DNA from 4 places in the Pseudomonas sp. PA-7-1E genome. Region 4 is predicted to be linked to each of the others. Evidence: predicted binding sites of a transcription regulator. Region 4 holds the regulator's gene; each other region holds the start of a gene.
The links. Region 4 encodes sigma-54, which starts transcription at its own class of promoters, with help from an activator protein. Its sites were predicted from a motif close to ANTGGCATNNANNTTGCTNT; they were not measured.

Region 1 (4,076 bases), on a different contig from region 4:
GGTTACAGCCCATCAGCACACTGAACAACAGGCCTCTGCCCCCGACCCTAACTTTTAACATTACTGGCCTGACCACAGACGGCGCACAGGTGCAGGACAGCCCTCGGTTGATCACCCACCCGTACCGGGCATGTAAAGCGATAGCCCTTGCCATAAATAGTCTTGATAAAGCCTTTGTCGGCCCTCAAATGCTTGCGCAGGGAATAAATACAACGCGTAAGTGACTCATCGGCTACCTCGCCCCGAGGCCAGGCCAGTTCCAGCAAGCGGTCCTTGGTCATCAGTGCGCCACCGGAGGCCAGCAGCAACCTCAGCACCTGCCCCTCCTTGGGAGGCAGCTGTATATCCGCATCCGCGCCTATCAAACGACCATCGCCGTGCAAGGTCCAGCGAGCGAAGACCAGGGATGCCGCCGCTTCTTGCGTCACGACGGCCATACGCACCTCTGTATCGACTACTGACATTCAAATCCTTACTGTGTGAACCGGCTCACCTGCCATTGGCACGACTATAAAAACCGCCCCGCAGACTCGCGTTAGGAAAAAACCCATTCAATGGTTTTTTTTGGGCCGCTGCCGGTCAGACAAATCGCTTGCACCCCTTATCGCGACAGCCACTCCTGGAAAGTCTCCTGCAACTCAACCCCTAGCCGGTCCTCCAACTGCACCAACTCACCTAACGCCATCAGTTGTCCATTGACCCGCACCTCCACACATCGTGTGACGCCTGGGTCCAAGGGCAGCACCTTTCCCGGCGCGAACGCGGCCAAACGCTTGCGGCTGATCAATCGCTCCTGCAGCAGTATTTCCAGGTGCATGGACAAATGCCTTTTCAGGGGGAAAACTCGCGCTCCGTCCGTAGGAACGCACGTTGCACACGCTCATATTGCGCGGCGGTCAACTGAGGTGGCCCGGCCTGCGGGTCGCCACCACCGGCATGCGCCTGCCCTGGCAAGGTTTCACTCAGCACCTGGGCCACATCCAGCTCGGCCAGCAGTTTCTCGATAACTTTCACCTGGGCAGGCGAGCCCTTGATCAACACACTGTTGGTATCCGGATAGGCCAGCAACGCAAGGCGGCCGTCGGCCAACCGGACCCTCTGCGCCAGGGATAGCCGGGCATGGATCATCGAGAGCATGCCTGGTACCAGGCCCCTGTTGGTACCCACGCCGTGCGGGTGATCTTCCACCGGGAAATTGACCACTTGCACCACGCCAAATGCAGGCGGGCGCTCTGGCAACTTGCGAGGGGGTCGATCCATCAGTTGCGTCAGCCGCAATATATGATCGACATAGCTGGGAGGCCCGGACACGTAGAACATGCGAGCCCCGTTTGGGCGCAGCGGATAACGCGGCTCATCCAGCCCTGCACGCCGCATGATGCCACGCAGCCTGTCGACACTAATATGTTGCAGCGCCACCGCCGAGCTTCTCGCTTCGTCGGCAGCGTAGACGTGCAACACTTGGCCATCGCTGTGCCAGATCAAGCCTTCGCGCGCGGCGAGCGTTTCAATGACCTGTTGCGGCGCCGCAAAATCGAACGCTCCGCTCACCTGCCTACTAGCCACGGCACGGCTGGTCACCACGGGCAGGCCCAATGACACAGACAACGCAGCAAAGAAAGCCGGCAGCCCCTCATCCTGTGCCTGGTACACCTCGCCACAGGCCGTGCGACTGCCCAGCAACAGCGCGGCGCACAGCAGCACGCTGTACAGCCAGCGGCAATTGAGGGTTGCGAGGAAATCAGCGTGCACCGTGGGAATGCCTGGCGGTCTGGCCTGAGGAAGCGGCCATACTGCGAGGCGCACGAGGTTCAATCATGATGGAAAGTTGACGGCCAGTTGCACCGGCCCACCCATGGCATGTGCCTTGCTATGCACTCTGTATCAGGCTCGCACCAACGGCGGTACGGGCCTACGGACAGAGGCGTCGTTTCCCTGCAATGGCCTGTAACGCCAGCCTGGGAAACGGCGCTTTTTTTTCAGAAAAGGCAGGTATTGATGAACGATCCGCTGGCTTGGGTACACGGCAGCGATGCCCCGGAAAAGAGCAGCCTGGACCTTGGGTTCATGGCCCTGACCGATTGCGCCTCGTTGGTGGTCGCCGCCACCCAGGGCTTCGCCCAACCTTACGGCCTCACACTCAACCTCAAGCGCCAGGCGTCCTGGGCCAACCTGCGCGATAAGCTGGTCAGCGGTGAACTCGACGCCGCCCACAGTCTCTACGGGCTGATCTATGCCGTACACCTGGGCATCGGCGGCGTCGCCGCCAGCCCCATGGCAGTGCTGATGGGGCTGAACCAGAATGGCCAGGGCATCAACCTGTCCCACGGCCTGCAACAGCAAGGCGTGATCACTCCTGAGGCGTTGAAAGGCCATGTGCACCAAAGCCGGACAAAACTGACCTTCGCTCAGACGTTTCCCACCGGCACCCATGCCATGTGGTTGTACTACTGGCTGGCGAGCCAAGGCATTCATCCATTGCAGGATGTGAACAGTGTGGTGGTGCCGCCGCCGCAAATGGTGGCGCACCTGCAAGCCGGACGCATCGACGGACTTTGCGTGGGTGAACCCTGGTGCGCCAGCGCAGTGCAACAAAACCAGGGCTTTACCCTGGCGACCAGCCAGGCAATCTGGCCGGACCACCCGGAAAAAGTCCTGGGCTGCACCCAAGCCTTCGCTGACGCGTACCCCAATACCGCACGCGTACTGGTCATGGCGATCCTCGAGGCCAGCCGGTTTATCGAGCAGAGCCGTGAAAACCGCCGCTCTACCGCCCAGTTGCTCAGTGCCAGTGAATACCTCGACGCACCTGTGGCCTGCATCGAACCGCGCCTGCTGGGGCACTATGACGATGGCCTGGGCAACCACTGGCAGGATCCCCATGCACTGCGCTTTTTCGCCGACGGCGAGGTGAACCTGCCTTACCTCAGCGATGGCATGTGGTTCATGACCCAGTTCCGGCGCTGGGGCTTGCTGCGGGAAGACCCTGACTACCTGGGCGTTGCCCGGCAAGTTCAGCAATTGGCACTGTATCGCCAGGCTGCCGAGGCGCTGGGCATTAACGCAGGCGACTCGGACATGCGCCGCAGCCAGTTGCTCGACGGCAAGACCTGGGACGGCAGCGACCCCGCTGGCTACGCCCGCAGCTTCCACCTGCATGCCCTGGCCGATGATGCCAATCGCCAAGCGCTGCGCTGACAGGAGCCCGACGATGCTGCGAATCCTGTTGATCAACGACACCCCGCGCAAGGTCGGGCGCCTCAAGGCCGCATTGACCGAGGCCGGCTTCGAGGTGATCGATGAGTCCGGCTTGACCATCGACCTGCCCGCACGCGTCGAAACAGTGCGTCCTGATGTGATCCTGATCGATACCGAGTCACCCGGGCGCGATGTGATGGAGCAAGTGGTGCTGGTCAGCCGCGATCAGCCACGGCCCATCGTGATGTTCACCGACGAGCACGACCCTAATGTGATGCGCCAGGCCATCAAGTCCGGCGTCAGTGCCTATATCGTCGAAGGCATCCAGGCCCAGCGCCTGCAACCGATCCTCGATGTGGCCATGGCGCGCTTCGAGAGTGACCAGGCCCTGCGCGCCCAGCTCCATGCCCGCGACCAGCAACTGGCCGAGCGCAAGCGCATCGAGTTGGCCAAGGGCCTGCTGATGAAGATGAAGAGCTGCAACGAGGAAGAGGCCTACACCCTGATGCGCCGCCAGGCCATGAGCCGTCAACAGAAACTGATCCAGGTGGCGGAGCAGATTATTGCCATGAGCGAGTTGCTCGGCTGATCTGGCTCAGCTCTTGCTAAAGAATTATCACAGGTAGCCAACGGCGGTTGCCCCTTCACGACAAAGACGTCGCCCACCCGGTTTGCCCTCGCGAACCCGGTGGCGGCGTTTTTTCGTTTCTAGACCCCCAACCGTTGAGGTGCGTGATGAAATCAAGCTTCTGGAAATCCGGGCACACCCCGACCCTGTTTGCCGCGTTCCTGTATTTCGACCTGAGCTTCATGGTCTGGTACCTGCTGGGCCCCCTGGCGGTGCAGATTGCCGCTGATTTGCACCTGACCACCCAACA
Region 2 (4,076 bases), on a different contig from region 4:
GGGGTCAGGCGCAGGTACTGGATGCTGGCGCGCACCTGGTCTTCGTAGTGGTAGGTAGTGTCGTGGCTGATGGAGAGTCTCATGCCGCCTCCAGGTAGGAACTGTAGATGGCGTCGCCCAACTGGCGGACCAAGGGGATAAAGTCGGTCAGCCAGGCATGCAGGCCTTCCTCGAGGATTTCGTCGATGGCCGTAAAGCGCAGGCGCGCATCCATCTCGGCGGCCAGGCGCTGGGCCGGGCGACCATTGAGGCCTGGCAGGCTCGCGAGGATCTGGTCGATCTCTTCGCTGCAAGCACGCAGCGAACGCGGCACATCCGCGCGTAAGAGCAGCAGTTCGGCCACTTGCCGAGCGCCCGGCGCATCGCGATAAATCTCGGTGTACGCCTCGAACGACGACAGAGCGCGCAGCAACGCACTCCATTGGTAATACGCGTGAGCCGTACCATCGCTGACCGCCGCCGCCTGTTCGCCGGCCATTTCGTAGCGGGCATCCAGCAGGCGCAGGGTGTTATCGGCACGCTCAATAAAAGTGCCCAGGCGGATAAAGCGGAAGGCATCGTTGCGCATGATGGTGCCGTACGTGGCGCCCCGAAACAGATGGGAACGCTCCTTGACCCACTCACAAAACCGGCTCATGCCGTAATGGCTGAGCCCCTGCTGGGCGATATCGCGAATGTCCAGCCAGGTGGCGTTGATGTTTTCCCACATGTCGGCGGTGATCCGCCCACGTACCGCATGGGCGCTGGCCCGCGCCGCACCCAGACAGCTGTAGATGCTCGCCGGGTTGGCCGCGTCCAAGGCAAAAAAGTGCAGCAAGCGTTCAGCGTGCAATGGGCCATGGCGCTCGTGGTAATCGTCCAGAGTGCCGGTGATCAACAGCGGCATGGCCAATTCGTGCAGGCCATCGCCGCGCCCGTCCTGGGGCATCAGCGACAGCGAATAGCTGACATCGAGCATGCGTGCGAGGTTTTCGGCACGCTCCAGGTAACGTGACATCCAGTACAAATCCGAGGCAGTTCTACTCAACATGGCATCAGTCCTCGACCACCCAGGTGTCTTTGGTTCCGCCGCCCTGGGACGAGTTGACCACCAGCGAGCCTTCGCGCAGCGCCACACGGGTCAGGCCACCCGGCACCACGCGGGTGTCCTTGCCGGACAACACGAAGGGGCGCAGGTCGATATGGCGCGGGGCGATGCCGTTTTCGACAAAGGTCGGGCAGGTGGACAAGCACAGGGTCGGCTGCGCGATATAGGCGTGTGGCTTGGCCTTGATACGCGCCCGGAACGCTTCGATTTCTGCGGTCGTAGACGCCGGGCCAACCAGCATGCCGTAACCACCGGAGCCCTGGGTTTCCTTGACCACCAGGTCGGGCAGGTTGGCCAGCACGTGGGACAACTCGTCAGGCTTACGGCATTGAAAAGTCGGAACGTTCTGCAGGATCGGCTCTTCATCGAGGTAGAAGCGGATCATCTCGGTGACGAACGGGTAAACCGATTTGTCGTCCGCGACTCCGGTGCCAATGGCGTTGGCCAGCACCACATTGCCGCACCGGTAGGCGGCGAGCAGGCCGGGTACACCGAGCATCGAGTCGGGGTTGAATGCCAAGGGATCTAGAAATGCATCATCGAGGCGACGGTAGATCACATCGACAGCCTTGGGCCCATCGGTGGTGCGCATGAACACACGGTCATCGCGCACGAACAAATCCGCGCCTTCCACCAACTCCACACCCATTTCCCGAGCCAGGAAGGCATGTTCGAAGAACGCGCTATTGAAACGCCCGGGCGTCAGTACCACCACACTGGGGTTATCCAGGGGGCTGGCGCTTTTGAGGGTGTCGAGCAGCAGGTTGGGGTAATGGTCGATGGGCGCGATGCGCTGGGCCGCGAACAACTCGGGGAACAGACGCATCATCATCTTGCGGTCTTCGAGCATGTAGCTGACACCGCTGGGCGTGCGCAGGTTGTCTTCGAGCACGTAGTACGTGCCGTCGCCATCGCGTACGAGGTCCACCCCGGAGATGTGCGAATAGATATCGCGGTGCAAGTCCAGGCCCCGCATTGCCAGTTGGTATTGCTCGTTGGCCAATACCTGCTCGGCGGGGATGATGCCGGCCTTGATGATGCGTTGGTCGTGGTACAGGTCGGTGAGGAACAGGTTCAGCGCCTTGACCCGCTGGATGCAACCGCGTTCGACAACCCGCCATTCACTCGCCGGAATGCTGCGGGGGATGGTATCGAAGGGGATCAGGCGCTCGGTGCCTTGTTCGTCCCCGTAGAGGGTGAAGGTGATGCCGGCGCGGTGGAACAGCAAATCGGCTTCACGCCTGCGCTGGGCCAGCAGTTCGGCAGGGGTGTCGGCCAACCAACGGGCGAACTCGCGATAATGGGGGCGAACCTGCCCTGCCCCATCGTACATTTCATCGTAATAAGTGCGGATCATGCCGTACTCCTTGTCACCCGGACGCAAGAACCTTCGCAAGGCCCGTGCCAGCGGCATAAACACTTGATAATCAAACAGTTGCATAATCCGAGGGGATTTGCCGCACCGTCCTGGTGCGCGCAATTGCCTGGGCCACGCCGTACGCTCCGTTGCAATGCGGTGTTTGGCTATCAACAGCATAGTCAGAGTTGATTTCACTGCCCGCCTGCACATGCGGATAATCGCCCACATCGGTTGAACAGGACGTGTCCTACAGCCAAACCCTTTGCACATTCAGTAACGTATTGACTCGTGTACTGATGACTCCTCGGTCTTCCCTTTCCGCCACCCCATCCGGGTGGCTTTTTTTTGCGCCTGAAACGGCAGTTTCCGTTGCGACGGTAGCCCAAACAAAATCGGCCGACCCAAAGGTCAGCCGACACGCTGTGCTGCTCATAAATACCAACTACATGGGTAACCCACGCACCTCCTGCTTGACGCCCCATCCTTCGATGATCCCTCCCAGGGGCTCGACCACCGCTTCAAAGTCTTGCTCGAAGTCTCCTATGCCGTCGTAGGTTGCGAACATGATTTTGCTCAGTTCCAGGTACCAGGCGCCATCGTCGCGCGCGCTGACCTGGGCGTTGAGGGACTCCCCACGAAATCGACCCGCAGCCCTGCGCGCCCGTTCCTCATCCGGGAAAATGGCGTAGAACTCGATGGGGTGAAAGCGCGAGAAATCAAAGCCGCCTTCTTTCATGCGGCGCAGTACGTTGGTGCTGATGTCTTCTTGATAGGCTGTGCTCATGAAACGTCCTCCTCACACCGATGGATAGACTTTCCGTGCTTCCTGAAGCCCCGCGCCCTGCTGGCGCGGGCACCACGGCATAACAACACCGCAGGAAAACAAGCATGTAGCTGACAAGACCAGACCTTAGCGATTCATTCGCTGATCTCGATTGCAGAGTAGCGTGAAGCTGTCACCGCCACCAGAGGCGCTCGTGTGGCGCGTGAAAAATGTTTAGACGGAGGGAGAAATATCGAGAATCTGGATACTGTTCTGGTCTTTGAGAATCTTGACCGTCGGCTCGGGTTTACGGCCTTCCAGGTCATTGAGATCGAGTTTGGCAGCAATCGGCACCAGCTTCGCACGAATCATATGCGCAGCATCTTCGAGGCTGGGCTTTTGTTCGCAGGTGAACTGCTGCACGGACGTTTCACCGTGATCATCAACGAAGGTAATTTGCCACGTTTGCATCGATGCCTCCTCGATAAAACCCATAGGTGGGCTTACAAGTATCTGGACCTTGGCGGCGCGCAAAACGTTCCGCTCAAGCCCGGAGGCACCGGATCAACTGCACTTATTTTTCAGCGTGTTCTTTCAAGGCTTTCAAGGTGTTGAACGGCGCGTCCACCACAAACTTGTTGGCCAGCCACGAAGGTACGCTGCCACCTGGCTCGGTGTGTACCTGGTAGGTGACTTCGGTCTGGTTATCGCCCTTTGGCACCAGTTTCCAGAAACCCTCCACCTGGGCGACCCGCACGTAGCCTTTTGCTTCGGGCTTGTAGGTCGGCACACCTTCCAGTTTGCGCGTGACGGTACCGTCAGCGGCTTTGGTGGTGGTGACGTGGATGTAAGAATCGCGGTCCGTC
Region 3 (4,076 bases), on a different contig from region 4:
CGAAATGACCCCGCAGTATTCAGGCATATGCTTGGCAAAGTCGGCGGTGCCGATTTGCTCTGCCAGGTCGATGATGTCCTGCTTGTGGCTGGCGATCAGCGGGCGTAGCACCAGCTTCTCGGTCACGCAGTCAATGATCGACAGGTTAGGCAGCGTCTGGCTGGAAACCTGGGAAATCGCTTCGCCGGTCACCAGGGCGTCGATCTGCAATTGATCGGCGATTCGGGACGCAGCGCGCAACATCATACGCTTCAATACTACGCCCATATGACTGTTATCGACTTTGCCGAGAATTTCGCCCAGCACTTCCTCGAACGGTACGCTTACAAATAGCACGCGTTGGGAGCTGCCGTATTTCTTCCAGATAAAGTGCGCAACTTCCATCACGCCCAATTCATGTGCACGCCCGCCCAGGTTGAAGAAGCAGAAGTGGCTCATCAGGCCGCGACGCATGATCTGGTAGGCCGCAACCGTGGAATCGAAACCGCCGGACATCAATACCAGGGTCTGTTCCAGGGCACCCAGCGGGTAGCCGCCGATGCTGTTGTGCTGGCTGTGGATCACGAACAACCGTTGGTCGCGAATTTCCATGCGCACTTCAATTTGTGGCGCTTTCAGGGAAATTCCAGCGGCACCGCACTCGCGACGCAGCTTGCTGCCGACGTATTTCTCGACGTCCATGGAGCTGAACGGATGCTTGCCGGCACGCTTGCAGCGCACCGAAAAAATCTTGCCTTCAAGCGCACTACCGTAGTGCTGCTTGCACTTTTCGGTGATGTCGTCGAAGTCGCCCAGCGGGTACTCATCCACCTGCAGGAAATGCGCGATGCCCGGCATGCAGCTCAGGCGCTCGGTCATGTCCTTCAAGGCTTTGGCGTCGGTAATGCGGGTTTCCAGCTCGAGGTTGTCCCACACGCCGTTCACCACCACAGCCGGGTCCAGGTCACGGAGCACGGCACGGATGTTCTTGGCCAACTGACGGATGAAACGCGTCCGTACCGGTCGGCTTTTGATGGTGATCTCGGGGAAGACTTTAACGATTAATTTCATGGAAACAGCGCGCGCCGGGCCTGCTGAAAAAGGGGGGCGCGGATTATAGCGGAAATCGCTCAAGGTTTAACCAGTTAATATGCATTGCATACGCAATGCACCAAAACGGGTCATTTACACAAATAAACGCTACATTGCAGTGCGCGATTTATGCCGTTTTTGCCGATTGCACCGTTATAGGGGCCATTTTGAGGCAAAACGGCCATGTTGGCGCACTGGCATGCAATTTGCTCTCTTGTGAGGCAGGTTGCCTTGGCGGAGTATCCGCGCCGGCATCACCCAAATTCTAAGGGCTAACTCCACTACCCAAGCCCGAAGCCACCCGGAGGACACCATGTCGAAGTCGGTTCAACTCATCAAAGATCATGACGTTAAATGGATTGATCTGCGCTTCACGGACACAAAAGGCACTCAGCACCACGTGACCATGCCGGCTCGCGATGCGCTGGAAGATGACTTCTTCGAAGTCGGCAAGATGTTCGACGGTTCCTCCATCGCCGGCTGGAAAGGCATCGAAGCCTCCGACATGATCCTGCTGCCAGACGACAGCACCGCCGTACTCGACCCGTTCACCGAAGAGCCGACCCTGATCCTGGTGTGCGACATCATCGAACCTTCGACCATGCAAGGCTATGACCGCGACCCACGCGCCATCGCCCACCGTGCCGAGGAATACCTGAAGTCCACCGGTATCGGCGACACCGCATTCTTCGGCCCTGAGCCAGAGTTCTTCATCTTCGACTCGGTGAAGTTCAAGTCCGACATCTCCGGCTCCATGTTCAAGATTTTCTCCGAGCAAGGCTCGTGGATGTCCGACCAGGACGTGGAAGGCGGCAACAAAGGCCACCGTCCAGGCGTGAAAGGCGGTTACTTCCCAGTACCACCGTTCGACTTCGACCATGAAATCCGTACTTCCATGTGCAACGCACTGGAAGAAATGGGCCAGACCGTTGAAGTTCACCACCACGAAGTGGCGACTGCCGGCCAGAACGAAATCGGCGTGAAATTCAACACGCTGGTGAAGAAGGCTGACGAAGTTCAAACCCTGAAATACTGCGTGCACAACGTTGCCGATGCCTATGGCCGCACCGCTACCTTCATGCCTAAGCCGCTGTACGGCGATAACGGCTCGGGCATGCACGTTCACGTATCGATTTCCAAAGACGGCAAGAACACCTTCGCCGGCGAAGGCTATGCCGGCCTGTCCGACACCGCTCTGTACTTCATCGGCGGCATCATCAAGCACGGCAAGGCCCTGAACGGCTTCACCAACCCGTCGACCAACTCCTACAAGCGTCTGGTCCCAGGTTTTGAAGCGCCGGTGATGCTGGCCTACTCGGCACGCAACCGCTCCGCCTCGATCCGTATTCCTTACGTCAACAGCCCTAAAGGCCGTCGTATCGAAGCGCGCTTCCCAGACCCGGCTGCCAACCCTTACCTGGCCTTCGCCGCCCTGATGATGGCCGGCCTGGACGGTATCCAGAACAAGATCCACCCTGGCGACGCCGCCGACAAAAACTTGTACGACCTGCCGCCTGAAGAGGCCAAAGAGATCCCACAAGTGTGCGGCAGCCTGAAAGAAGCCCTGGAAGAGCTGGACAAGGGCCGTGCGTTCCTGACCAAAGGCGGCGTTTTCAGCGACGACTTCATCGACGCTTACATCGCCCTGAAAAGCGAAGAAGAAATCAAAGTGCGCACCTTCGTACACCCACTGGAATACGAGCTGTACTACAGCTGCTGATCCGGTAGCGCTGCTTGAGGTAGCGTGATGAGAAAGACCTCCTTCGGGAGGTCTTTTTTTTGCCTGGGCGTTACGCTACGCCAGCTCTGCAAACCCAATCAAAGTGTGGGAGCTGGCTTGCCTGCGATAGCGCACTGCCGGCCACCTGCTGTATCACTGACACACCGCCATCGCGGGCAAGCCCGCTCCCACAGGAGATCACCTTTGAGATATCGACTTGTATTTGCCCTGCTGTTCATCAGTGCCAGTGCGAGCGCTGCGCCGCCTACGCTCGAACCCTTGCTCAACAGCATCGCCGAACGCCTGGAGATTGCCGACCAGGTAGCACTGAGCAAGTGGGACAGCCACAAGCCCGTGGAGGACAAGAAGCGCGAGCAAGAGGTGATCGCCAGCGTCACTGCCCATGCGCCGAGCTACAAGCTGGACCCGGCCGCTGCCGAGCAGTTCTTCGCCGCCCAGATCGAAGCCAACAAACTGGTGCAATACACCCATCTGTCCGATTGGCAGTTCCAGGGCAAAGCGCCCGACGACCCGCGCCCGGACCTGGTCCAGCAGATCCGCCCTCGACTGGACGAGCTGCAAAAAAGGCTGCTGCAGCAGCTGGCCGACTTCACTCCACAGCGCACCGACCCGCAGTGCCCGCAATGGCTGGCCGAGGCCGTGCACGAACCGCTGAATGATCCGCTGCGCCAACTGGCGATGATCCGCGCCACCGCCGAGCTTTGCATCTATAAAGATTAAAAGGACTGCAAATCCAATTAAAAATGTGGGAGCTGGCTTGCCTGCGATAGCGGTGTTGAATGCACCACCGCTATCGCAGGCAAGCCAGCTCCACACTGACTGCGATTCGCCTTAAATCTTCAGTTGCTGAACAACCTTCACAAAACCGCACTATATTGGTGCGATAGCCTGCACCCTTCTCAATTGCCCAGCCCATTTTGGTTCGAAACTTCCCGTTGAGGCTGGCAGAACGCCACAGTTTCGCGCCTGAAACCCTTATTTCAGGGCATTAGCGCTTCTTTTCGGAGCCTTGGTTTGGTTTTTGCATTTTCCTTGTATCAGCGTGTGCCTCAAGCCCACGCCTTGCTCCAAAAGAGGTCCCGATGACCATCAGCGATGCACTGCACCGTTTGTTACTCGACAACCTGACCACCGCGACCATCCTGCTCAATGCCGACCTGCGCCTTGAGTACATGAACCCGGCGGCGGAGATGCTCCTGGCCATCAGCGGCCAGCGCAGCCATGGGCAGTTCATCAGCGAATTGTTCACCGAGTCGGCCGAAGC
Region 4 (4,076 bases):
TCGCGTCGCGCAACTGATACAGGTTCAGGTTGGTGGTGTTGATCTTCAGGTCGGCCAGGTCAATGATCGGCCCGAGCAGCTTGGTCTCGTCCTCGATGGCTTCGGCCAGGGAACGGTTGGCGCTGCTGAGGGGGTGGCGTCGACGGGTTTCGGAGAAACGCTTGAGCAGGGTCTCTTCGTCGGCATCCAGGTACAGCACATCGCAATGAATGTGCTTGGCACGCACTTCTTCCAACAGTTCCGGGAAGCGCGAGAGGTGGCTGGGCAGGTTGCGCGCATCAATCGAGACCGCAACGAGCGGCTGCGCCAATTCGGTATGGATCAGTGCACGCTCCGCCAGCTCTGGCAGCAGGCCGGCAGGCAGGTTGTCGATGCAATAGAAGCCGTTGTCCTCAAGCACATTGAGGGCGGTGCTCTTACCGGAGCCGGAGCGACCGCTGACGATGATCAAACGCATGATTACTGCCCGTTTTGTTCATCCAGGACAACTTGGTACAACGCTTCATTGCTGGAAGCGCTGCGCAGTTTGTCGCGTACATCCTTGCGGTCTAGCATGCTGGCGATCTGCCGTAGCAGTTCCAGGTGCGCATCGGTGGCGGCTTCCGGGACCAGCAGCACAAACAGCAGGTCGACCGGGGCGCCGTCGATGGCGTCGAAATCAATCGGAGCGTCCAGGTGCATCAGCGCGCTCACGGGTTTATCACAACCTTTGAGGCGGCAGTGGGGGATCGCGATGCCGTTGCCAAAACCGGTGGAGCCGAGTTTTTCACGGGCAATCAGAGCTTCGAAGACATCTTGCATCTCCAGATCCGGAATTTCCCGGGCGATCAGGTTGGCAATTTGTTCGAGGGCGCGCTTTTTACTGCCGCCCGGCACGTTCACGAGGGAACGGCCGGGGGTCAGGATGTTTTCAAGTCGGATCATGGGGGGAGAGTTAACGACCTGTACCTTGCATCAGGTGCAGATTCTTTTCCTTATGCTTTATGAGTTGGCGGTCGAGCTTGTCGTAGAGGGAGTCAATGGCCGCGTACATATCTTCATGTTCCGCATTGGCGACGAGCTTGGCATTCGGTACGTGCAGGGTGGCCTCGATTTTCTGCTTGAGCTTATCGACCTCCATGATGACCTGCACGTTGGTGATCTTGTCAAAATGCCCCGCAAGCTTGTTCAGTTTGCTCTCGGTGTATTCACGCAGGGGCTTGGTGACTTCCAGCTGGTGTCCACTGATGTTGACTTGCATACAGCTTCTCCTTCGTTGCCAGTGCATAAAGCGGTGGGCAGGAATACCCACCACTGGAACGCTGTGGCCCGCCCGTCACATCAACCGCTTACGCTCGCTGGAAGGCGCGATCCCTAGGGACTCGCGGTACTTGGCGACGGTTCGACGGGCGACCTGAATGCCTTGTGCCTCCAGTAAACCAGCGATCTTGCTGTCACTCAACGGCTTTTTCTGATTTTCAGCGGCAACCAGTTTTTTGATGATCGCACGGATCGCCGTGGACGAGCATTCACCGCCTTCAGAGGTGCTGACGTGGCTGGAGAAAAAGTATTTCAGCTCATAAATACCCCGTGGGGTATGCATGAATTTCTGCGTGGTAACCCGGGAAATCGTCGATTCATGCATGCCGACGGCTTCGGCGATGTCGTGCAGCACGAGAGGCTTCATGGCCTCGTCGCCGTACTCCAGGAAACCGCGCTGGTGTTCGACGATCTGGGTTGCGACTTTCATCAGGGTTTCGTTGCGGCTTTGCAGGCTCTTGATGAACCACCGCGCTTCCTGCAACTGGTTGCGCATGAAGGTGTTATCGGCGCTGGTGTCGGCGCGGCGCACAAAACCTGCGTATTGCGGGTTGACCCGCAGGCGCGGTACTGACTCCTGGTTCAGCTCCACCAGCCAGCGTTCGTTGTCCTTGCGCACAATGACGTCGGGCACCACATATTCGGCTTCGCTGGACTCGATCTGCGAGCCTGGACGCGGGTTGAGGCTTTGCACCAGTTCGATGACCTGGCGCAAGTCATCTTCCTTGAGCTTCATACGGCGCATCAGTTGGCTGTAGTCGCGACTGCCCAGCAGGTCGATGTAGTCACTGACCAAGCGTTGCGCTTCCGTGAGCCATGGCGTCTTGGCCGGTAATTGGCGCAGTTGCAGTAACAGGCACTCGCTGAGTGTGCGTGCGCCGATGCCTGCGGGCTCGAATTGCTGGATGCGGTGCAGGACGGCTTCGATTTCGTCCAGTTCGATATCCAGTTCCGGGTCGAAGGCCTCGAGGATCTCGTCGAGGGTTTCGTCCAGGTAACCCTGATTATTGATGCAATCGATCAGGGTTACCGCGATCAGGCGATCGGTATCGGACATCGGCGCCAGGTTCAGTTGCCACAGCAAGTGGCTCTGAAGGCTCTCGCCCGCCGACGTGCGGGTAGTGAAATCCCACTCGTCATCATCGCTGCTTGGCAGGCTGCTGGCGCTGGTCTGGTAGACGTCTTCCCAGGCGGTGTCCACGGGAAGCTCGTTGGGAATGCGTTCGTTCCAGTCGCCTTCCTCCAGGTTGTCCACCGTCGGGGCGGTTTCCTGATAGGAGGGTTCCTGCACGTCGGAATTGGGTTTTTGCTCGATGTTATCGGCCAGAGGATCTGCGTTATCGAAGTCGTCGCCTTCTTCCTGGCGTTCGAGCATCGGATTGGACTCCAGGGCCTCCTGGATCTCCTGTTGCAGGTCCAGGGTCGACAATTGGAGCAGGCGGATGGCCTGTTGCAGCTGCGGTGTCATCGTCAGCTGCTGGCCCATTCTCAGGACTAGCGATGGTTTCATGGCAGGGGCTTAACACCTTATTCGCCGGCGCAATGCGCCATCCACGACAGGGCGCGTGAGCGCCAAACATAAGCAAATTATATGCCTGATCTCGGGGCCTTTGCCTAGAGCGCGGTAACAATAAAAAAACCGAGGTTTCCATTGACTCCCGCACGCTCCAGGTAAGAGCGCGATACCCCTGTGTTTACAGGCGGAACTCGTGACCCAGGTACACTTCCTTCACCAGCTCGTTGGCCAGGATGGTTTCGGCATCGCCTTCGGCAATCAGCTGACCATCGTTGACGATATACGCGGTTTCGCAGATATCGAGGGTTTCGCGCACGTTGTGATCGGTGATCAGCACGCCAATGCCCTTGGCCTTGAGGTGATGGATGATCTGCTTGATGTCGCCCACCGAAATCGGGTCGACGCCGGCAAAGGGTTCATCCAGCAGGATGAATTTCGGCGCGGTCGCCAGGGCGCGGGCGATTTCCACGCGACGACGTTCACCACCGGACAAGCTCATGCCGAGGTTGTCGCGAATATGGTTGATGTGGAATTCCTGCAGCAGGCTTTCCAGCTCCTGGCGGCGGCCATCGCGATCGAGTTCCTTGCGGGTCTCGAGGATCGCCATGATGTTGTCGGCTACCGACAGTTTACGGAAGATCGACGCCTCCTGCGGAAGATAGCCGATACCTGCCCGTGCACGACCGTGCATGGGTTGGTGGCTGACGTCCAGGTCGTCGATCAATACGCGACCCTGGTCCGCCTGGACCAGCCCGACGATCATATAGAAGCAGGTGGTTTTGCCGGCACCGTTAGGGCCGAGCAGGCCGACGATCTGGCCGCTGTCGATCGACAGGCTGACGTCGCGTACCACCTGGCGGCTTTTATAGGCCTTGGCCAGATGCTGGGCTTTCAGGGTTGCCATTACTCGGCCTTCTTCTTCGGCTGGATAACCATGTCGATGCGTGGGCGGGGTGCGGTGACCTTGTTGCCGTTGGCGCGACCGGCGTTAGCGATCTGCTTCACGGTGTCATAGGTGATTTTTTCACCTTCCGTGGAGTTGCCGTCCGGGCTCAGCACCTTGGCCTGATCAATCAGTACGATGCGGTTCTGCTGGGCGTGATACTGGATAGTCTTGCCGTAGCCTTTCATGGGGCCTGTATCGGTAGCGGACTGCTTCTGCTCGAAATAAGCCAGGTTGCCGACCGAAGTCACCACATCGATATCGCCGGTCTTAGTACGAGTCAGGGTCACCGTGTTGCCGGTAATCTTCATCGAGCCT

Region 1: GIW79_RS22405 (CmpA/NrtA family ABC transporter substrate-binding protein) is a predicted target of sigma-54. The motif match lies at 1,855-1,874, and genes of this name have one in related genera.
Region 2: GIW79_RS23865 (circularly permuted type 2 ATP-grasp protein) is a predicted target of sigma-54. The motif match lies at 2,477-2,496, and genes of this name have one in related genera.
Region 3: glnA (type I glutamate--ammonia ligase) is a predicted target of sigma-54. The motif match lies at 1,265-1,284, and genes of this name have one in related genera.

What each region holds. Positions count from the first base shown of each region.
Region 1 covers NZ_WKFA01000045.1:37,611-41,686, reverse strand. Annotated here, with positions in the region: gene GIW79_RS22425 (transglycosylase SLT domain-containing protein) at 1-61, opposite strand, end outside; gene GIW79_RS22420 (winged helix-turn-helix domain-containing protein) at 48-437, opposite strand; gene GIW79_RS22415 (FliM/FliN family flagellar motor switch protein) at 602-817, opposite strand; gene GIW79_RS22410 (secretin N-terminal domain-containing protein) at 832-1,752, opposite strand; gene GIW79_RS22405 (CmpA/NrtA family ABC transporter substrate-binding protein) at 1,999-3,198, shown strand; gene GIW79_RS22400 (ANTAR domain-containing response regulator) at 3,212-3,787, shown strand; gene GIW79_RS22395 (nitrate/nitrite transporter) at 3,934-4,076, shown strand, end outside.
Region 2 covers NZ_WKFA01000052.1:24,670-28,745, forward strand. Annotated here, with positions in the region: gene GIW79_RS23855 (transglutaminase family protein) at 1-83, opposite strand, end outside; gene GIW79_RS23860 (alpha-E domain-containing protein) at 80-1,030, opposite strand; gene GIW79_RS23865 (circularly permuted type 2 ATP-grasp protein) at 1,035-2,444, opposite strand; gene GIW79_RS23870 (ribonuclease E inhibitor RraB) at 2,890-3,231, opposite strand; gene GIW79_RS23875 (hypothetical protein) at 3,445-3,681, opposite strand; gene GIW79_RS23880 (START domain-containing protein) at 3,785-4,076, opposite strand, start outside.
Region 3 covers NZ_WKFA01000004.1:209,036-213,111, forward strand. Annotated here, with positions in the region: gene thiI (tRNA uracil 4-sulfurtransferase ThiI) at 1-1,050, opposite strand, end outside; gene glnA (type I glutamate--ammonia ligase) at 1,385-2,791, shown strand; gene GIW79_RS04540 (chorismate mutase) at 2,996-3,532, shown strand; gene glnL (nitrogen regulation protein NR(II)) at 3,895-4,076, shown strand, end outside.
Region 4 covers NZ_WKFA01000002.1:196,930-201,005, forward strand. Annotated here, with positions in the region: gene rapZ (RNase adapter RapZ) at 1-457, opposite strand, end outside; gene ptsN (PTS IIA-like nitrogen regulatory protein PtsN) at 460-924, opposite strand; gene hpf (ribosome hibernation-promoting factor, HPF/YfiA family) at 935-1,240, opposite strand; gene GIW79_RS02225 (RNA polymerase factor sigma-54) at 1,316-2,809, opposite strand; gene lptB (LPS export ABC transporter ATP-binding protein) at 2,994-3,719, opposite strand; gene lptA (lipopolysaccharide transport periplasmic protein LptA) at 3,719-4,076, opposite strand, start outside.